DNA from 4 places in the Bradyrhizobium sp. ORS 285 genome. Region 4 is predicted to be linked to each of the others. Evidence: predicted binding sites of a transcription regulator. Region 4 holds the regulator's gene; each other region holds the start of a gene.
What was found. Region 4 encodes PhoB, which activates phosphate uptake and scavenging genes when phosphate is short. Its sites were predicted from a motif close to TGTCATNNANCTGTCAT; they were not measured.
Positions count from the first base shown of each region.

Region 1: a site for PhoB is predicted at 2,429-2,445, ahead of phnC (phosphonate ABC transporter ATP-binding protein). Genes of this name have one in related genera too.
Region 2: a site for PhoB is predicted at 4,049-4,065, ahead of BRAD285_RS09450 (YbhN family protein). Genes of this name have one in related genera too.
Region 3: a site for PhoB is predicted at 3,217-3,233, ahead of BRAD285_RS33980 (alkaline phosphatase). Genes of this name have one in related genera too.

Region 1 covers NZ_LT859959.1:1,771,451-1,776,630, forward strand. The annotation lists gene BRAD285_RS08065 (DUF1045 domain-containing protein) at 1-527, opposite strand, end outside; gene BRAD285_RS08070 (alpha-D-ribose 1-methylphosphonate 5-triphosphate diphosphatase) at 533-1,720, opposite strand; gene BRAD285_RS08075 (acetyltransferase) at 1,717-2,379, opposite strand; gene phnC (phosphonate ABC transporter ATP-binding protein) at 2,562-3,371, shown strand; gene phnD (phosphonate ABC transporter substrate-binding protein) at 3,447-4,379, shown strand; gene phnE (phosphonate ABC transporter, permease protein PhnE) at 4,477-5,180, shown strand, end outside.
Region 2 covers NZ_LT859959.1:2,089,642-2,094,821, forward strand. The annotation lists gene BRAD285_RS09440 (DUF2147 domain-containing protein) at 1-471, shown strand, start outside; gene BRAD285_RS09445 (hypothetical protein) at 714-2,663, opposite strand; gene BRAD285_RS09450 (YbhN family protein) at 2,803-3,894, opposite strand; gene BRAD285_RS09455 (ferritin-like domain-containing protein) at 4,293-4,799, shown strand; gene BRAD285_RS09460 (MFS transporter) at 4,964-5,180, shown strand, end outside.
Region 3 covers NZ_LT859959.1:7,548,681-7,553,860, forward strand. The annotation lists gene BRAD285_RS33960 (TAXI family TRAP transporter solute-binding subunit) at 1-385, shown strand, start outside; gene BRAD285_RS33965 (YkvA family protein) at 487-903, opposite strand; gene BRAD285_RS33970 (4a-hydroxytetrahydrobiopterin dehydratase) at 1,015-1,317, opposite strand; gene BRAD285_RS33975 (TAXI family TRAP transporter solute-binding subunit) at 1,796-3,142, shown strand; gene BRAD285_RS33980 (alkaline phosphatase) at 3,301-4,872, shown strand; gene BRAD285_RS33985 (response regulator) at 4,894-5,180, opposite strand, start outside.
Region 4 covers NZ_LT859959.1:1,492,671-1,497,850, reverse strand. The annotation lists gene BRAD285_RS06600 (HoxN/HupN/NixA family nickel/cobalt transporter) at 1-890, opposite strand, end outside; gene BRAD285_RS06595 (trypsin-like serine protease) at 1,074-2,390, opposite strand; gene phoB (phosphate regulon transcriptional regulator PhoB) at 2,532-3,239, opposite strand; gene phoU (phosphate signaling complex protein PhoU) at 3,256-3,972, opposite strand; gene pstB (phosphate ABC transporter ATP-binding protein PstB) at 4,001-4,822, opposite strand; gene pstA (phosphate ABC transporter permease PstA) at 4,819-5,180, opposite strand, start outside.

The sequences.
Region 1 (5,180 bases), 280 kb from region 4:
GTCATGTGGAAGCGAAAATCCTCCATGACGTAAGGATAGCCCCAGCGATCGAGATGCTCCCGTTGCCGCGGCGTCAGCATCTCCGGCTTGCGCCGTGCGCGGTCCTCAGTGCTCATCGGCGCCCGAAAGGGCTCAAACGTCTCGACGCAGGCGGCGGCGAGTTGTTGTAGCTCCGCGGATGCTTCGCCGGGGATTACCGCGATGAAGCCGCTAATGGCATCCACGACGGGACGGATGATCGGCACCGGCCGGGGTGTCGCAGCGAAAGCTGCGCAGGTGGTGGTGAGCTCAGCTTCGCTTCGGGAATCGTTCAGCGGAAACGGCGCCTTGAGCGTGGCATGGAAGCCGTATTTGCGGGCGTCCGCTGTGAGCTCAGCCCAATCAGGCAGGACGTCGAGGATGTCTCGTGGAAAATCCCGCTCGTTCCCGGTCCAAGCGTCATAGCCGAGCAGATCGGTACCGAAAGCGGAGAGCGCCGTGTCCGGTGCCGGTGCGTAGTAGATGGCGTAGCGTGGGAAGCCGCTCATCACGGTCACTCCGCCGCCGCGGCGCGCGGCGCCGCGCGGGTGCTGAGACGATCGGCTTCAGTGAGGTGGACGAGACGGCCGGCCGCGATCACAGCGACGACGCGTGGACGCATCGGTAGGCTGTCATCGACCAGGACGATGTCCGCACGCTGCCCGGGCGCGAGCGCGCCGCGGTCCGACAGGCCCGCGGCTTGCGCCGGGCCGGCCGAGATCAGGCCCCAGGCGCGGCCCAGCGGGAGAATACCATCGGCGACGAGCCGATACGCTGCCAGCAGGGGCGCTGGATAGTAATAGTCGGACGCCAGCACGGAGCACAGGCCTTTGGCGATCATGTCGCTCGCCTTCGTCCATCCCGTATGGCTGCCGCCGCGCACCACGTTTGGCGCGCCGAAGACGATGGCGTCGCCGCCGGCTGCGGCCTCCCGCGCCGTTTCCTCATTGACCGGAAACTCGGCGATCCCGACGCCCTGTGCACGAAACGCTCGGCGCATCTCCGGACTCTCGTCGTCGTGCGACAACATGCGGACGCCGGCCTTGCGCGCGGTCTCCGCCAGTCGGGCAATCGACGCCGGCACCGCGTCGGCGCGAGTCACGACGCGGGCGACGAGGCGATCGAACTCGTCGCCGGACAGGCCGGTGCGGTCGACCATGCGCTGGCGCTTGTGCGGTTTGTCGAGGCTCGCGACGGTCGAATCCATGTGGTCGTTGAAGGCGAACAGGCCGATGCGCCGAGCGGCGAGCAACTGGCGGATTTCATCCTCGTCGTCGAGATTGTAAGTCTCGTGGCGGAGATGAAAACGAGTATCCGCCGCGAGCCGCGGACGCAGGCCTTCGATCGCTTCCAGCAGCTGGCGCGCATTGTCGGCACTACGCAGGCCGGGCTCCCACGACCAGGTGGTCGCATGGAACACCGTGGTGATGCCGTTGCTGACGGCTTGACGGTCGCTTTCGACAAGCGCGACGTCGATCGGGAAATCGACGCCGGCACGCGGCATCATCTGCCGCTCGAACGCATCGCCGTGGATGTCGACGATGCCGGGCAGCACGGTGAGTCCGTTGGCATCAAGATTAAGAGCGGCACCGCGTGTCGGAGCATCCAGCCGGTCGATGACGCCTTCGGAGACGGTCAGGGAGGTGTCAACGAGCTCGGAGCCGATCAGGCCGCGGCCGGAGGAGATGGAAATGTCGGTCATCGAGCGGCACTCTGCCGCACCTGACGCCCGCCGTCGAGAGCCGCCTCGTACTTGTCCAGGAATGCGCCGATCTCGAGCTGCCGAAAATCCGGCAGCGCGGCGCGCAGCGTGTCGTGATCCCAGTCCCACCATGCCAGATTGACCAGTCGCTGCTCGACCTCGATCGGAAAGCGCCGCTTGATGACCCGGGCGGGATTGCCGGCGACGATGGTGTAGGCCGGCACGTCCTTGGTGACGATGGCGCCGGCCGCCACCACTGCGCCGGTGCCGATGTTGCGTCCCGGCAGCACGATCGCCCCGTGGCCGATCCACACGTCATGGCCGATGTCGACGTGATGCTCCCTGCGCCAGGCGAAGAACTCCGCATCGTCGGCCTCGCCGGGGAAATAGGCGCTGGCCCGATAGGTGAAGTGGGCCTGGGTGGCGCGATGCATCGGGTGATTGCCCGGATTGATGCGGGTCATCGCCGCGATCGAGCAGAACTTGCCGATCGTCGTGTAGGTGATCTGAGCGTCGTTGACGACGTAGGAGTAGTCGCCCATCGTCACCTCGTGGAGGATGGTGCGGGCCCCGACTTCGCAATAGGCGCCGAGGCTTGTCTCGTGGAGCTTGGCGCTGGGATCGATGGTAGGATCGACGGAAAGCGATTTGCCGGCCATGTCTTTCTCTATTCCCTGGAGATCAAACAAAACCTGTAGGGCGCTCATCATGACAGTTGCATGACGCGTCAATGACGCGACGGCCGCCGATGTGGATGAGGGAGGCGGCGTAAACGGAATGTCACATAACTGTTGAATCCAGACGCTAGCGGTAGGGCAAAGCGAGGCGTCTGGAGAATTCCATGCTGGTGGTCAATGGTCTGACGTGCCGTTTCGGCGCGAAAGCCGCGGTCGACAATGCGTCCTTCTCGGTAGCGCCCGGCAGCTTCGTCGGCGTGATCGGGCGTTCGGGTGCCGGCAAATCGACCCTGCTGCGCTCGATCAACCGCCTCAGTCCGATCAGCTCCGGGCAAGTCCTCTTCAAGGATCTCGACGTGACCGCGTTGCGCGGCCGTGAGCTGCGCCAGTGGCGCGCCCGGTCGGCGATGATCTTCCAGCAGTTCAATCTGGTCGGCCGGCTCGATGTGCTCACCAACGTATTGATGGGCCGGCTCGCCGAGGTCCCGTCGTGGCGATCGCTTGCACAACTCTGGCCCGCGAACGATGTCGCCATGGCGCTATCGGCGCTCGAGCAGTTCGACATGGCCTCGCTGGCCGCGCAGCGCGCGGATCAGCTCTCGGGTGGTCAGCAGCAGCGCGTCGCGATCGCCCGTGCGCTGGTGCAGAATCCCGAGATCATCCTGGCCGACGAGCCGATCGCCTCGCTCGATCCCCGCAACACCAAGATCGTGATGGATGCGCTGCTGCGCATCAACAAGCATTTCGGGATCACCGTGGTCTGCAACCTGCATTCGCTCGATCTGGCGCGCAGCTATTGCGACCGCTTGATCGGCATGGCGCAGGGGCGCGTCGTGTTCGACGACGTTCCGGCGGCGTTGACCGCGCAGATCGCGCGCGAGCTGTACGATCTGGAGGCCGACGACGTCATGGATGGCGTCCGCCCGGTGCCTCCCGCAACCGTTCCGGCCTTCGGCGAGGCTGCCGTGGCCTGAGGTGTGAGTAGCGCACTTTTCGGCCGTCGCTCGCCGAGGCGGCCTGACTGCATGACCCCAAAAAGAGGATTTGCCATGATCAATCGTCGCATCATTCTGGCCGGCATCGCCGCGCTTGGCTTCGCCGGCTCGGCTTCCGCCGAGGATTGGAAGGCGAAATATCCGGAGCTGACCTTTGCGGTGATCCCGGCCGAGAACGCCTCCGGCGTGACCGAGCGCTGGACGCCGTTCGTCAACTATCTGTCCAAGGAGCTCGGCACCAAGGTGACGCTCCGCATCGCCAACGACTATGCGGCCGTGATCGAAGGCCAGCGCGCCGGCAACATCCACATCGCGAGCTACGGTTCGGCCTCGTTTGCCCGTGCGCGTCTGACCGGCGTCAAGATCGATGCCTTCGCCAACGACATCAATTCTGACGGTAGCACCGGCTACTACTCGGTGTTCTTCGTCAAGGCCAACAGCGCCTACAAGAAGGTCGAGGACCTCAAGGGCAAGAATCTCGGCCTGGTTGACCCGAACTCGACCTCTGGCAACAACGTGCCGCGGTTCGAACTCAACAAGATGGGCGTGACCGACGCCGAGACCTATTTCGGCAAGGTCGTGTTCGCCGGCAGCCACGAGAACGCGATTCTCGCGCTCGCCCAGGGCACGGTCGACGTCGCCGCCAACCAGTGGACCAGCGATAACGACTCAACGCTGGCGCAGATGCTCACCAAGGGCATGCTGAAGAACGCCGACGGCTCGCCTATGAAGAAGGACGATTTCCGCATCATCCACAAGTCGGCCCCAATCATCAACGGTCCCTACGCCTATAATTCGGATCTGCCCGCGGACCTGAAGGAGGCCATCGCCAAGGCGTTCTTCGAGGCTCCGACCAAGGACAAGGCGGCGTTCGACCGTCTCTCCGACGGCCAGAAGAAGGGCTTCCATCCGGCCACGACCAAGGACTGGGACGGCACGATCGACCTGATCAAGTTCGTCGACAGCCTGCGCAAGAAGGCGTCCTGATCGACGTCTCATCCAAGCGGGAGCCGGGTCGGGCATGACCCGGCTCTCGTCTTGACCAACGCCCGAAATTCATCTGAACGAGAGCAGCACGAATCCGATGGCGGTCGCGGTTTCGATCTTGCCGAGCCAGCAGCTCGATGCGTTGAACGACGCATATCGCCGGGCTGTCTCTCGCCGTCGCTTGCGATTGGCGCTCTCGGCGATGGTGTTCCTGGGCGTTCTCCTCGTCGCTGCCATCGGCGCCGAGGTCAATCTCGCGACGCTGTTCACGTATTTCGGCAATTTCGTCAGCTATTTCGATCGCATCTTCACGCTCGATGACGGTCACCGTGTCTGGACCAATATTCCCGAATGGTTCTGGGGCTTCAAGAAGTGGATCAAGCTGCTCGGTGAGACGCTGCTGATCAGCTATGTCGGCACGCTCGCGGGCATGCTGGTCGCGTTCTGCCTCAATTTCCTTGCGGCCGAGAACACCTCGCCGTCGCCGTGGGTCCGGTTCACGGTGCGCCGGCTGCTCGAATTCGCGCGCACGGTGCCTGGCATCGTGTTCGCACTGATCTTCGTCATCGCGTTCGGTCTTGGTCCCGTTGCCGGCGTGCTCGCGATCGCCGTCCATTCCAGCGGCGCGCTCGGCAAGCTGTTCTCCGAAGTGGTCGAGAATGCCGACATGAAGCCGGTCGAGGGTATCAGAGCCACCGGCGCGAGCTGGCTGTCCTGCATGCGCTTCGCCGTGCTGCCGCAAGTGATCGCGGGCTTTTCCAGCTACACGCTGCTGCGCTTCGAGATCAACGTTCGCGAGGC
Region 2 (5,180 bases), 600 kb from region 4:
GTCGAGGATGGCCGTCCCGTCGGCTGGTTTCTCTTCATCGATCATGATGGCGTGTTCGAAGGCGTGATCGCCAAGACGTTTCCGCGTCCCGGCGACAACCCCAACGAGGTCTGCTCGAAGTGCACCGACGACCGCAAGAATGCGCCGGTGCTCGGCATCTCCTTCGTGCGCGACATGAAGCGCGAGGGCCTGAAGTACGAGGGCGGCAATGTCCTCAATCCCCGCGACGGTAACATCTGGAAGGCCAACATGCGGGTCACTCCGGACGGGCAGTCGCTGATCCTGCACGGCTATCTCGGTATCTCGCTGTTCGGCAAGGACGAGACCTGGACGCGTCTGCCGGATACCAACATGGCGCAGATCGATCCTGCGATCCTCGCCAAATATCTGCCGGCGCAGGCGACCACCGCCACCGCTCCAGCCACGAAGCAGGCGCCGCCGATGATGAAGAAGCCGGCGGCGGTGAAGTAGTTCGTGTGGCGCGGCCGATGCGTCCGCATCGCTCATAGACGTCGTGTCGCGATCTCGCGGCGCGTGGCGTCCGAGCTTTAACCTGAGCTGAGCGGTCGCCACTTACGATCCGAAGATAGTAACTCCGTCATGGCCGGGACAAGCCCGGCCATGACGACGTGGAGAATCATTGGGCGCAAAGCTTCTATCGTCATTTGCGATAGCGCTGTTGTGTGCTGAGGGGCCGCTGGGGCGCTTTGCAGCTATTGCTGCACGCCACCCGCCGGCGGCAGCGGTTGGCTCGAAATGCTCGGCTCAGCCGCATCGAGGTTGAGCACTTCGGCGGCGGCCGGGAACGCGGCATCGGCCATCGCGGCGTGGCCCTCGGCGGTCGGATGCACGGCGCCGCCATAGACGGCCGACAAGACGCCCCAGCTCGCATCATGGATGTCGGCGGGCTGCATCGCCGCCGGCAGACCCTGCGGATAGGTCATCGCCGAGAAGTAGCTGTCATTGGCATCGCGGATCCAGCGGGCGCGCGGCAGATACGGGCGATATTCGCTGGCGCCGCGGCCGCACAGCAGCGGCTCGTTGGCGGCGGAGACGATGTTGGCATCGAAGCTCTCGCCATTGGCGGCGAAGCATTCGCGGTCGAACGGCGGATCCTGCGGCGAGCGCGCGCAGAAGCCGTGCTGGGCGAAGGCCGGCTGATGCGCATCGACGAAGGTCATGCGCTCGGTGCGCGGGTCGCGGCACAGCACGCCGGCCGTGCACTGCGCGAGACCACGCAAAGCGGGCAGGAACTCGTTCTCGACGAAGCCGGCGACATTGGCGAGCCGCTGCGGATTGGCGTTGAACGAGGGATGCACCTCGAAGCCGGCCGGACCGCCGGGGCAGGGCGTGCCCGGGCCGCTCAGCGCCGGGTTGCCGTAGGACGTGTAGATGACGTGCGAGAGATCGCCGACCAGCGGCTTGAGCGCGTCGCGCAGCTTGGCGAAGCCGCGCGGCAAATCGCGCGCGAGCTCGCCGCGGGACTCATCGACCGAGCCGATCACGCCGGAGCGCTTGAACAGCGTCCGCTCGGTCGCGGTGTCGACGATGACGTCGGCGACGAGGCCGGAGAAGTTGATGTCGTTGGCGCCGATCGACAGCAGCACCAGATCGAGACGGCGATCCGGCTGGCGGCGCTGGGCGGCGGTCAGCGCTTCGCGCAACTCGCCGAGCTGGCCGTTGACGCCGCCGGCGCAGGTGGTCTGCGAACGGCCCGGCAGGCACTCCCGCGCGCGTTGGCTGCCGAACAGGCCGTCTGCGATGGTCGCGCCGGTGCAGGCGAGCGGCAGGTAGGTCACCGCGACATGCGGATAGCGCACCGCGAGCGCCAGCGCCGTGCGGGTCTGGTAGCTGTAGAGCGAGCGGTGGCAGGCGGCATTGAGCCACACCGCGCTGTGCTTCTGCCAGTTCTGCAGCGTGTCCGGTGCCTCGCAGGCGCGGCCGCCTTTGAAGCCGGCGCGGCTCGGCCGATAATATTGCGCGGTCGGGCCGCCGAGATAGGAGCGGAAGCAGAAGCCTTCGTCGGCGAGCGCGATCGGCCGGTCCGGATTGCCCTCGCCGGAGGCGATGCTGTCGCCGAGCCCGGCGATGAGAACGTCGCGGACCTGGATCCCGGTGGAGACCTGCCGCGTGCCTTCCGGACTCGTGACGTCGACCCGGGCGACCGTCTCGCGGCCGTAGCGGACGCGCAGATTGACCGGCTCGGCGCAGTCGAAGGTGGAGGTCTGCGGCCCGTCGCCGTCATCGAACGACCAGGCGCAGGTGGCGCCGACCGGCACTGGGCCGGTGAGGCGCACGGTGATCGGATGGTCGATCGGTGTGAGGTAGCTTTCCTTGACGTTGTCGCGCGTGCACGGCTCGTTGACGCGGCCGGCGAGGTCGATGCACAGCCGGTTGACGATGTTGCGGGCCCAGCCGCGGCCGTCGCTCTGCACGCCCAGGGCCTGCTCGGCTGCCAGGATCGAGCGGTCGCGCGTGCTCTCGAGATGCAGCAGGAAGTCGCGCTCCTCCCGGAACAGGCGGAAGCGGTTGCGCACCTCCCAGCTGATCTGCAGCTGCGGCGCGGTGCCGAACTGCGCTGCCGCCGGGCTGGCGGCGAGAGGGGCGAGCAGGCCGGCCAGCGCGCAGGCGGCGAGCAGCGGACGAAGGGACATGGGGCTCATACGCAAGGATTCACGTCAGCGATGGGGCGGAAATAAGAGGACGCCGCGCGAGTTCAACCGGGTCGAAGGTCGAACGCGCGCCATCAGGCGAAAGATCGTCGGCTCAGCCCAGGGATCAGCCTCGGGATCAATCCCGAGATCAGCCCTGGGAGTGGCGCTTGATCCGGTGCGGGACGGCCGCCGGCGCAGTCGCCGTCGCGCGCTTGGCGGCGATCTCGTCCGAGATCGCCCCTTGCAGCCTGCGCCGCTCCTGCCACGGCTTGACGACATTGAGCCAGAGCTCCCGGACGCCCATGATCGAGATTGCGGTGGCGAAGGGGATCACGAAATACAGCACGCGGAACACGAGCAGAGTGGCGAGCAGCTGCTCGCGTCCGAACTGCGGCAGCGCCACCAGCATCGCGGCGTCGAACACGCCGAGGCTGCCGGGCGCATGGCTGGCGAAGCCGAGCAGGGTGGCGAGGATGAACACAACCGACAGCGACAGGAAGTCGATCGGCGGGTTCGAGGGCACCAGCAGGTACATCGCCAGCGCGCAGAAGCCGAGATCGACGACGCCGATCAGGATCTGCACCACTGTCAGCGGCGCGGAGGGCAGCACCACCTTCCAGCCGTTCTGGCCGAGCTGGCGGCGGTTCTTGCCGGCGTAGAGCCAGCCGAGATAGGCGAAGATCGCGCCGAGGATGCCGATCGCGATTAGCTGGTTCACCGCCGGGGGCAACTGGTCCATCGCGGTGGCGGCGGCCGGGTGCAGGGTCATGCCGATGCCCAGCACGAACAAATTGCCGAGCCAGAAGGTCAGTCCCGACAGGAAGCAGATCTTGGCGACATCGATCGCCGACAGGCCGTAGTCCGAATAGATCCGGAAGCGGATCGCGCCGCCGGTGAACACGGTGGCGCCGATGTTGTGGCCAATCGAATAGCTGGTGAAGGCGCTCATCGCCGCGATGCGATAAGGCACGTGCTTCTTGCCGATCGTTCGCAGCGCAAAATAGTCATAGAAGGTCAGCGTGCAGAACGCGCCGACCACACACAAGGCCGCGAGCGCAATGTGACCGGGCGGAATCTCAGTCAGCGCCGTCAAGATGACGCCGCCGTCGACGCCCTTCAAGGTGCGCACGAGCGTGGTGATCGCGAAGGCGATGATCGCAAGGCTCGCTGCAATCCCCAGCCGCTTCCAGCCGATCCATTTCTTGAAGCCACGCGACAACGTGGTCAGCAGGCGCTGCATTCATCCTCCCGGCGGGGCGGCACTTGGGTCTGGAAAAGGAAAGAAACCATTGGTCGATGAGGGCGGGCAATCCGTGACAGCCTGTTCCTTAAGCTAAAACGTGCGCCTTGTGCAGTCCTTGACACAGCGCAGCTCCGGGTTCGCTTTGCGGGTCTGTCACACTCCAGTCACATAGCTGAGAGGCGGCCGCCTCAGTTCGGTCCAATTGGTTACCCGCGCGGGCGCGCGCAACGGCGCTGACCAAAACGTGTCGCCGGCATCCGGAGTTCCGAGCCGCATCGGCCGCCGGCCCCGGAACAACCCTTACAGCAGCCGGTTAGCCGCGTGCGAAAACGAACATGGCCATGTCAGGTCGGGGAGGGACCCGCCATGTTCCAAACCATGAGAACAGGTGGCAAATGGGACTCTTCACCAAGGACATCAAGACGATGAACGATCTGTTCGTTCATCAGCTGCAGGACATCTATTACGCCGAGAACCAGCTCATCAAGGCACTGCCGAAGATGGCGGACAAGGCGACCGATCAGCAGCTCAAGCAAGGCTTTCTGACGCATCTGGAAGAGACGCGGACGCATGTGAAGCGGCTGGAGCAGGTGTTCGAGATGCAGGGCATCGCAGCCAAGGCGGTCGACTGCCCGGCGATCGACGGCATCATCGAGGAGGCCGAGGAGGTCGCCGGCGAGGTGGCCGACAAGACCGTGCTGGATGCTGCGCTGATCAATGCCGGCCAGGCTGCCGAGCATTACGAGATCACCCGCTATGGCAGCCTGATCGCCTGGGCCAAGCAGCTCGGCCGCAGCGACTGCGCCGCCGTGCTGCAGAAGACGCTCGACGAGGAGAAGGCGACCGACATGAAGCTGACCAAGCTCGCCGAGACCAGCGTCAATTTGCGCGCGGCCAGCTGATCCCTTCATCGCTCCTGAGACAAAACGCCGCGCCATCCGCGCGGCGTTTTGACGTCGCGAGGGTTCAGCGTGATCGATGAAAGGCATTCTTCGATCGATATCGAAGCATCGATGAAGAGATAAGGCTAGAGTGAGCGCCGTCTCCCCATCCAAGGAGGTCCGGCATGAGGCCATCATCAACGGCGGCACTGCAGGCGCCAGACACGCCGGCGCCATTATCCCGCATGGCGGGTGCGCTCACGCTGGCTGCGATGAGCCTCGGCTTCGGCGTCGTCCAGCTCGACATCACCATCGTCAACACCGCGCTCGATAGCATCCGCAGCGGGCTGGGAGGCGATGTCGCCGCGCTGCAATGGGTGGTGAACGCCTACACCATCGCCT
Region 3 (5,180 bases), 1.7 Mb from region 4:
CGATACGATCGCGGTGCCGGCGGTGCTCGCGGCCTATAATTGGGCGCCGAACACCGACCGCTATCGCAAGCTCGCGACCTTCGTCGATGCGTTCTTCACCAAGTTCCCGGCGTTCCAGAACCCGCCCTTCCATCCGAAGTGGAAGGAAGTCTCGCTGTCGGCGCCGCTCGCCGGCTGGCAGCGGCTGCCGTCCGCCAGCAAATGGCTGGAGACGCATGCGATGGAGGGCGCCCAGCGCGACCGCTTCGATGACTTCCTGAAGCAGAGCAGCACCGGCAAGGCGCTGCCGAGCGAGGCCGATCGCGAAGCCCTGTTCAAGCAGTACCAGGCCTGGGAGGCCGAGAAGACCGGCAGCGCCCGCGCCCAGGCGCGTCCCCAGCGCTGAGCTGAGGATCGCGGCGTCTCATGCCAAAGAAAAAGCCCTGCGTGAGCAGGGCTTTTTTTTGTCTGCGCGCAAGCAGGCGACCACGCATGTCGCGTGCGCCCTCAGGCGGCCTTCTCATCCGACGGGTCGAGGTCGGCGTTCTTGTCCGCATCCAGCCGCGCGAGTGCGGCCTTCGCGGCAGCGCGATGGTCGGGCGTGATGTTCGATGCCACCATCCGGATGGCGGTGGCCAGCACGGCGGCATCATCGGTGAAGCCGAGCACCGGCATGACGTCAGGCAGGAAGTCGAAGGGCAGGATGAAATACGCCAGCGCGCCGAGCAGCGCGACTTGCACATGCCGCGGCGTCTCCTTGTCGAAGGCGCAGTAATAGGCCGCGAGCAGATCCTCGGCGAACGGGATCCGGGACACGACCTGCTTGAACTTGGTCCAGAAGCGTCGGCGCACGCTGTCGCGATCCTGCGCCAGCCGGTCGGCGGGCTCGAAGCCAACGCTGTAATCGGCGGTGTCCGATGCCATTTCGGTCTCCCCATCCAGAGAGGTGCCGCGCAGTCCCGCGGTCCTCCGGCACTCATGTGGGGATGGCCCCCCCCGCCGCAAGCGCGGAGATCTCGACGCTAAGCGTGGTGCTCAGCTGCTGATCGCCGCCGCGATCGCGTCCATCGCCTGCGCCAGCGCGATGTCGCGCTCCGTCAGTCCGCCTGCGTCATGGGTCGACAGCACCACCTCGACGGTGCGGTAGACGTTGCGCCACTCCGGATGATGATCATGCTTTTCGGCGACCAGCGCGACGCGGGTCATGAAGCCGAACGCCTCGTTGAAATCGCGAAAGGTGAAAATGCGGGTGATGGCATCGCGACCATCGAGCGCCGACCAGCCGGGAAGGGCCTTCAGGGCCGCGACGCGGGTCTCGGATGACAATCGCTCCACCATCTCTGAACCTCCCATTCATCTTGCCGGCCGATCGCCAGACACGCGCGCAGCCGAAAATCTACGGGGGTCCGCGGCACGCCAAGCGCTCCCCGCTGCCCCGCGAGACTAGATCATGATGCGTTTCGGCGGAAACGCATCATGATCTTATCTATTTGTTTGAGCATGATCTTTTCGGAAAACCGGTTTCCACTTTTCCGGATCATGCTCTAGCAGAAACAGCATCCCGATCAGAGTCTTGCGACAGAATCGGCGCGACTGGGTCATGGAACCGCCGGGTTGGTCGGCGACTGCGCTCCGGTAACCATGACGCAGATGTCACTCCGGATGGACAATAAATTTGCTACAGTTTCGCCCTAGCGAAGAACGAGGCCGGACGGAGCTGCGCGTGGCGCCGCTTCCCAGCGATCGGATCAGCGGAGGATCGGACCTGGCAGACCCCCAGACCACGCCAGCGCAGCGCTCGCAGATGCGCCCTGCCGTGTTCATCGTCATCGCCGGGATCCTCGCGATCGTCGGCGCTCTGGCGGGCGCCTACTATTTTGCCATGCGTCCGGTGGTGCTGAAGATTGCCGTCGGTCCGCCGAACAGCGACGACCTTAAGGTGGTTCAGGCGCTGACCCAGGCCTTCTCACAATCTCATGCCTATGTCCGGCTGCGGCCGGTGCCGACCGAGGGCGCCGGCGAGAGCGCGCAGGCACTGGCGTCGGGCAAGGTCGACCTCGCGATCGTCCGCGGTGACCTCGAGGTCCCGAAGAACGCGCAGGCCGTCGCGACCTTGCGCAAGAACGTGGCCGTGCTCTGGGTGCCGGCGTCGGGCAAGGGCAAGGGCAAGAAGGGCGCCGCCAAGATCACCAAGATCTCCCAGCTCGCGGGCCACAAGGTCGGCATCATCGGCCGGACGCCAGCCAACGCCAACCTGTTGAAGGTGATCCTGCACCAATACGGTGTCGATGCCGGCAAGGTGGAGATCGTGCAATTCCCGATCAGCGAGGCCGCCGAAGCCGTTCGCAACCAGAAGGCAGACGTCTTTCTCGCCGCCGGGCCGGTCAACAGCAAGATCACCGGCGATGCGATCGCGGCCGCGACCAAGGAGGGCGGCGTGCCGACCTTCCTGGCGATCGATTCGGCGGAAGCCATCGCGCAGAACCATCCCGAATACGAGGCCGCGGAGATTCCCGCCGGCGCCTTCGGCGGCTCGCCCGATCGTCCGGAGGACGAGGTCAAGACGATCAGCTTCAACCACCACATCGTCGCGCGCAGGGGCCTCGCCGACTCGACCGTGTCGGCGTTTACGCACCAGCTGTTCTCGGTGCGGCAGCAATTGCTGTCGGAATTCCCGCTGGCGGCCAAGATCGAGACGCCCGACACCGACAAGGATGCCGCCATCCCCGCGCATCCCGGCGCGGCGGCCTTCGTCGACGGCGAGGAGAAGACCTTCCTCGATCGCTACAGCGACTACATCTGGTGGGGCCTGATGGCGCTGTCGGCGATGGGCTCGGCCGGCGCCTGGTTCGCCGGCTATCTCAAGCGCGACGAGCGCACGATCAACACTTCGCTTCGTGACCGCCTGCTGGAGATGATCCCGATCGCCCGCAAGAGCGACTCGACCGAGGAGCTCGACCAGCTCCAGGCCGAGGCCGACGAGATCCTGCGCAACACGCTGACCTGCTTCGAGGACGGGGCGATCGAGCACGCAGCGCTGACGGCGTTCAACATCGCGCTCGAGCAGTTCCACAATGCGGTCGCCGATCGCAAGCTCATCCTGATGAGCATGCCGGCCAACCTGCAGCGCACCGGCGCGCAATTGCGCGCTGCCGGCACCTGAGGCGATCTCAGCTCGTCCTTGGGATTTGTGTCTCGGCAGGCGGCTACCGGTATTCGGGCGTATCGAGCACCTCCTGTAATTCCAGCGTCATCGAACTTTTCTAGGTCTGCGGCACCGTGGCAGCGCTCGTTCGCGCGCCATCCGCCCAGGAGATCCGCATGACCGTTCACCTTTCCCGCCCGAAGCTGCACAGGCTGACCCGCCGCCGCTTCCTGTCGACGGCCGCTGCCGGCGCCGCGACCTTGGCGATGCCGGGTCTGAGCCGCGCCGCCGACCGGCCGCAGATTACCCATGGCGTGCAGTCCGGCGATGTCAGCATGGACGGTGGCGTGGTGTGGGCACGGGCCGACCGGCCGTCGCAGATGCTGGTCGAGGTCGCGACCACCGAATCGTTCAAGGACGCACGCAGCCTGCCGCCGATCGCGGCGCTTCCGGAAAGCGATTTCACGGCCAAGATGCTGCTCGACAATCTGCCGAGCGGCCAGGACATCTTCTACCGCGTCAAATTCCGCGACCTCTCGCACACCGCGGTGGAGAGCGAGCCGGTGGTTGGCCGCTTCCGCACCGCGCCCGGCAACAAGCGCGACGTGTCGTTCGTCTGGGGCGGCGACGTCGCCGGCCAGGGCTGGGGCATCAATCCCGACGATGGCGGCATGTTCACGTTCTCGACGATGAAGAAGCATCGCCCGGATTTCTTCCTGCACTCCGGCGACACCATCTATGCCGACGGCCCGATCAAATCCGAGGTCAAGCTGCCGGACAACAAGGTCTGGAAGAACCTCACGGTGGAGGAGAAGGCCAAGGTCGCCGAGACGCTCGACGAATTCCGCGCCGCTCACAAGTACAATTTCCTCGACGAGAACGTCCGCGGCTTCAATGCCGAGGTGCCGATCTTCGTGCAGTGGGACGACCATGAGGTGACCAACAACTGGTCGGCCTCCAAGGATCTGCCGGCCGCCTACAAGGAGCGCAACATCCAGCTGCTCGCCGCGCGCGCGGCCCGCGCCTTCCACGAAATGTATCCGATGCGCGAGAGCATCGTCGAGCCGGGCCGGGTGTATCGCACCATCAATTACGGCCCGCATCTCGACGTGTTCGTGCTCGACGAGCGCAGCTATCGCGGCGCCAACGGTCCGAACCTCGAGGACAAATATGGTCCGGCGTCCTACTTCATCGGGCCGGAGCAGATGCGCTGGCTGAAGCAGGCGCTGCTCAATTCGCGCGCGACCTGGAAGGTGATCGCCTCCGACATGCCGCTGAGCCTGATCGTGTATGACGATGCGGCCAACAAGAAGGGCTCCGAGGCGATCGCGCAGGGCGACGGTCCGGCGCGCGGCCGCGAACTGGAGATCGCCGAGATCCTGCGCTTCATCAAGACCGCGCCGATCCAGAACACGGTGTGGCTGACGGCCGACGTTCACTACGCGGCCGCGCACTACTACGACCCCAACAAGGCGCAATTCCAGGACTTCGAGCCGTTCTGGGAGTTCGTCTCGGGCCCGCTGCATGCCGGAACGTTCGGTCCGAACGAGCTCGACAACACGTTCGGCCCCGAGGTTCGCTTCATCAAGGCGCCCGGCCTGGACAAGCAGAACCTGCCGCCCTCGGCCGGCATGCAGTTCTTCGGCCACGTCAAGATCGATGGGGCGAGCGGGCAGATGACCGTGACCCTGCGCGATCGTGCCGACGTCGCGCTGTGGTCGACCACGCTGGATCCGAAGCTCGGCTGAATCCTTGGGGCTGCGGCGTAGCTAATCGCGCCGCCGCAGCACTGCCTCCAAGGCTTCTGTCGGACAAGGCTTCGGCAGACGCGGCCGGTCCGAAAAGGCCGCCGGCACGCCGTCTGCGCCGTAACCGGTCGAGAAGGCGAAGGGAATGCCGAGCGTGCTCAGCCGCTCGGCAATCGCAAAGCTCTTTTCGCGGACGAGGCCGACATCGAGCAGCGCGAATTGCGGTGCTCGCTCCTCGATCATGGCCAGCGCCGTGACGACGTTGGCGGCGACCCTGACGTCGGCGACGCCAAGGTCGGTGATGGTGT
Region 4 (5,180 bases):
AACAGCGGCGCCAGCAGCGTGGCGGCCTCGACTCCGCCGATCACCAGCGCAATCGCCACCGAGAGGCCGGTGATCACCAGATTGTAGCGTCGCTTGCGCGCGGGGTCGGTCAGCGCCCAGCGGTAGGCGCCGACCATCAGCATGCCGTCGGCGGTGTCGACGGTCGCCATCGCCGCGGCGAACAGCGCCGGGAACACCAGCACATGCGCCAGACTCGCCCCGCGCGCAGCCTCGGTGGCGGACAGGCTGAGCAGGCCGATTTCGCTGGCGGTGTCGAAGCCGAGGCCAAACAGAAAGCCGAGCGGATACATGTGCCAGGCACGCGACACGACACGCAAGACGGGCCGCAGCAGACGGATGAGGAGGCCGTTGCCGGGGGCAGCTTCAGGGTCGGGGCGTGGTGAGCGGCGCCAGAGGTTCACGAACAGAACGAGATTCGCCAACGCGATCAGCAGCAGGAAACCGGCTGAGACCGACGTGCCGATGGCGCCGCCGATCGCGCGGATGGCGCTGTCCTCCCGCAACAGATCGGCACCGGCCACCAGGCTCACCACGATCGTGGCGATCACGACGACGCTGGAATGGCCGAGCGCGAAGTAGAGACCGGCCGCGCGCGGCTTGTCGCCGTCCTGCACCAGCTTGCGGACGACGTTGTCGATCGCGGCGATATGGTCCGCATCAACCGCGTGGCGGAGGCCGAGCAGCCAGGCCAGCAGCGCGGTGCCGACGATGGCGGGACGGTCGGCGTAGAGCGCGAAGGCCCAGGCCCAGGCGAGCGCGTTGGCGAGCACGAGGCTGGCCAGCAGCGCCATCGTCCGCGCGCGCTCCGTGCGGAGCGGGGTGGCGAGCGCGGCGGGGGGCCGAGGATGATCAATTGGCAAAATCGTCATACTCGGACAGGAGAGCAAGACCCGCGCCAAAAGGCAAGGCTCGCGCTCCCACGCGCAAATCCCGTGCAAATCAATCCTCGCGGCCCCGTCGAGCCTGGATTGACCTCTTCCCTTGGCAAGGCGCTATCCGGTCAAGCTCAAACATTGACCAGCCGACGACCAACTCTTCTCCTCTGTCTCCCCTCACCGCGCCGAGGCGCTCTGCGCGGCGATCTCGCGCCGCACCGCCGCCTCGAATTGGCTGGCGGGCGCGGCGAACATCAGGCGGGTCTCCTCGTGGAACGCCGAGAAGATGCCGACAACGGCCGGCACGCCGTTGATCTCGGCGAGGATCGGCGAGCCCGAATAGCCGAAATTGGCGAGGCAATGCACGGTCAGCAGACGGGCGTCCCTGGTCATGCCGGCGCTGCAATTCCTCTGCCCGGTCGGCGAATAGCGCCGCTCCTGGCCATAGCCGATCTCGGAAATGGTGCCGGCCTTGGTCGCAGCCGCGAGCTCGTCGCGGCTCACGGACTTCACCGCGACCGGCTTCGACGGCAGCGCGTCCTTCAGGATGATCAGCGCCCAATCGGCCGGCGAGCGGTCGGTCGACCATTGGTCGTGCTGGGTCGGGATGAAGTCGGGCGCCACGATCAGCTTGTCGGCGACCGATGACGCGGCAGGGGTGCCCTTGTTCATGCCTGCCAGGAAATGGACATTGCCCGGGCTGACCTGGGCGAGGCCGTTGAACACGCAATGCGCCGCCGTCAGCACCACGCGGGGCGCCACCAGCGTGCCGGTGCAGGAGCCTCCCGTGCTATATTGCGCCACGGTCACGACACCGATCGACGATGCCGGCCAGGAGGTGGGATCGACGACATCGCCAAAATGCCGGTCGAGCCCGAGCAGCTGTTCGGCGCGCGGATTGGCAATGCCGGCATCGGCCGATTCCGGCTTCGCCCGCCACGCCACAATCGTCTCCTCCGCCTGCCGCCGCTGCGCCTCGCTGAGCTTCACGCGCTGAATCTCGCGGCCGGCAGACCTGACGCCGTTGCGTCCGGCCATCACCAGCCAGGCATACCCCTGGATGACATCCCGGGTCATGACCTGGCCATCGAGCATCATCAGGCCGAGCATGTATTGCGACTGGGCAAAGCCCTGTGCGGCGGCGCGGTTGAACCAGCGCGCGGCTTCGCCGTGATCGCGGCCGGCGCCTTCGCCGTTGAAATAGGCGATCCCCAGATAGTGCTGGGCAATGGCGAGTCCCTGATCCGCGGCCTTGCGGTACCAGACCAGCGCCTCCGCCTGATTGCGCGCGACGCCCACGCCGAAGGCTTGCATGAAGCCGAGATCGAATTGCGCCCGCGCATCACCCTTGGCGGCGAGCGGCTGCAGCCGGCGCAACGCCACCGCCGCCTGGCCATTCGACGCAGCAGTGACGGCGTCCTCGAGCTCGGCGGCCGTGACACCCGCGATGCTGCCGAGCAGCACGGCGAGACTTATGAGGATGGTCTTGATCAAGGGCGTCCGCTGAGACCGAAACATCGGCTGCTCAGCAGGCACGATCAAGACGGCGGCGGCGTGGCGGAAAGCGGACCGCAATGTCCTTAATCCGGCCCCCTCGCGTCTCACACCCGCTCCACCCTCAAGCCTGCTTCTCCCTCAGGCCTGCTCCGACTTGACGAACCGGTCGTCCAGCGCATAGCCGGCGCCGCGCACGGTGCGGATCGGATCCTGCTCGCGGCCAGGATTGAGCAGCTTGCGCAGGCGGCCGATGTGCACGTCCACCGTGCGCTCGTCGATATAGATGTCGCGACCCCAGACGCTGTCGAGCAGTTGCTCGCGGCTGAACACGCGGCCGGGATGCTCGAGGAAGAACTCGAGCAGGCGATATTCGGTCGGGCCGAGATCGATCGGCCGGCCCGAGCGCGCGACGCGGCGCTTCTCGCGGTCGAGCTCGATGTCGCCATAGGACAACACAGTCGCCAGCCGCTCCGGGCTCGCGCGACGCAGCAGGCCCTTCACGCGCGCCAAGAGCTCCGGCACCGAGAACGGCTTGACGATGTAGTCGTCGGCACCAGTCGCGAGACCTCGGACGCGCTCGCTCTCCTCGCCGCGTGCCGTCAGCATGATGATCGGCAGCTGCCGGGTCTCGGTCCGTGCCCGCAGGCGGCGGCACAGCTCGATGCCGGACAGCCCCGGCAGCATCCAGTCGAGCACGACGAGATCGGGCACGCGCTCCTTGAGCCGCGTGTCGGCCTCGTCGCCGCGCGCCACGGTCTCGACCTCGTAGCCTTCGGCTTCGAGGTTGTAGCGCAGCAGCGTCGTCAGCGCCTCCTCGTCCTCAACCACCAGAATTCGCGCACCCATGTCGAAATCGTCTTTCTCAGTTGCCGGGGATCGTGGTCGCGAAGCTGGTCATGTCGCCCTTCGGGCGCTTGTCCATGATCTGCTGACCCTCGATCATATAGAACACCGTCTCGGCGATGTTGGTGGCGTGGTCGCCGATCCGCTCGATGTTCTTGGCGCAGAACATCAGGTGGATGCAGAACGAGATGTTGCGCGGGTCTTCCATCATGTAGGTCAGGAGCTCGCGGAACAGCGAGGTGCAGATCGCATCGACCTCCTCGTCGCCCTTCCAGACCGTCATCGCCGCCGGCAAATCATGCGCGGCATAGGCATCGAGCACCGTCTTGACCTGCGACTGCACCAGGTCGGTCATGTGCTCCAGGCCGCGGATCAGCTTGAGCGGATGGAAGTCGCTCTCCAGCGCCGCAACGCGCTTGCCGATGTTCTTGGCGAGGTCGCCGATCCGCTCCAGATCAGTGGCGACGCGCATGGCGCCGACGATCTCGCGCAGATCGACGGCCATCGGCTGACGGCGGGCGATCGTCAGCACCGCGCGCTCCTCGATGATGCGCTGCAGCTTGTCGACCTCGGCGTCGGCGGCGACCACCTTCTGGCCGAGGGCCACGTCGCGCCGCACCAGCGCATCGACGGAATCGACGATCAGCCGCTCGGCGAGGCCGCCCATCTCCGACACCAGCCGGGTGAGATCCTGCAGATCGCTGTCGAACGCCTTGGCGGTATGTTCACTGGCCATGTTGATCTCCTGAAGAATGCTGTCGGCGTCAGCCGAACCGGCCGGTGATGTAGTCCTGGGTCCGCCGATCGCTCGGCGAGGTGAAGATCTTGCTGGTGTCGTCGAACTCGATCAGCTCGCCGAGATACATGAAGGCGGTCTTGTCGGAAACGCGCGCCGCCTGCTGCATGTTATGGGTCACGATCGCGATCGTATAGTTCTCCGCGAGCTCCTGGATCAGCTCCTCGACCTTGGCGGTGGAGATCGGGTCGAGCGCCGAGCAAGGCTCGTCGAACAGGATCACCTCGGGCCGGACGGCGACCGTGCGGGCGATGCACAGGCGCTGCTGCTGGCCGCCGGACAGCGACAGGCCGGAGGCGTTGAGCTTGTCCTTGACCTCGTTCCACAGCGCGCCGCCGCGCAGCGCCTTCTCGACCCGATCGTCCATCTCGGACTTCGAGATCTTCTCATAGAGCCGGATGCCGAACGCAATGTTCTCGTAGATCGTCATCGGGAACGGGGTCGGCTTCTGGAACACCATGCCGACCCGCGCACGCAGCAGGTTGAGGTCGAGCTTGGGGTCGAGGATGTTGGTGTTGTCCAGCATCAGCTGGCCGGTGGCGCGCTGGCCCGGATAGAGGTCGTACATCCGGTTGAAGATGCGCAGCAAGGTGGACTTGCCGCAGCCGGACGGGCCGATGAACGCCGTGACCCGGTTGGTGCCCAGCGTCAGGTTGATGTTCTTCAGCGCGTGGTGATCGCCGTAATAGAAGTTCAGGTTGCGCGCGGTGACCTTGGCCGGCGCCTCGGGGAGCGGCTGGCCGTGAAGCGCGTGATTGGGCTGACTGACGGAGACGGACAGTTCGGTCATTTCGTTTTCCTCTCGGCGCCGAGAATGCGTGCACCGACGTTCAGGGCGAGCACGGCCAGAGTGATGAGAAGGGCTCCGCTCCAGGCCAGCTGCTTCCAATACGCATACGGGCTCTGGACGAAATTGTTGATGGTGACGGGCAGGTTCGCCATCGTCTTGGAGAGGTTGAGGCTCCAGAACTGGTTCGACAGCGCGGTGAACAACAGCGGCGCGGTCTCGCCGGCGACGCGGGCGGTCGCGAGCAGCACGCCGGTAATGAGGCCGGATCGCGCCGCGCGATAGGCGATGCGGCGGATCACCAGCGAGCGCGGCAGGCCGAGCGCGGAGGCCGCCTCGCGCAGCGGGTTGGGCACCAGCA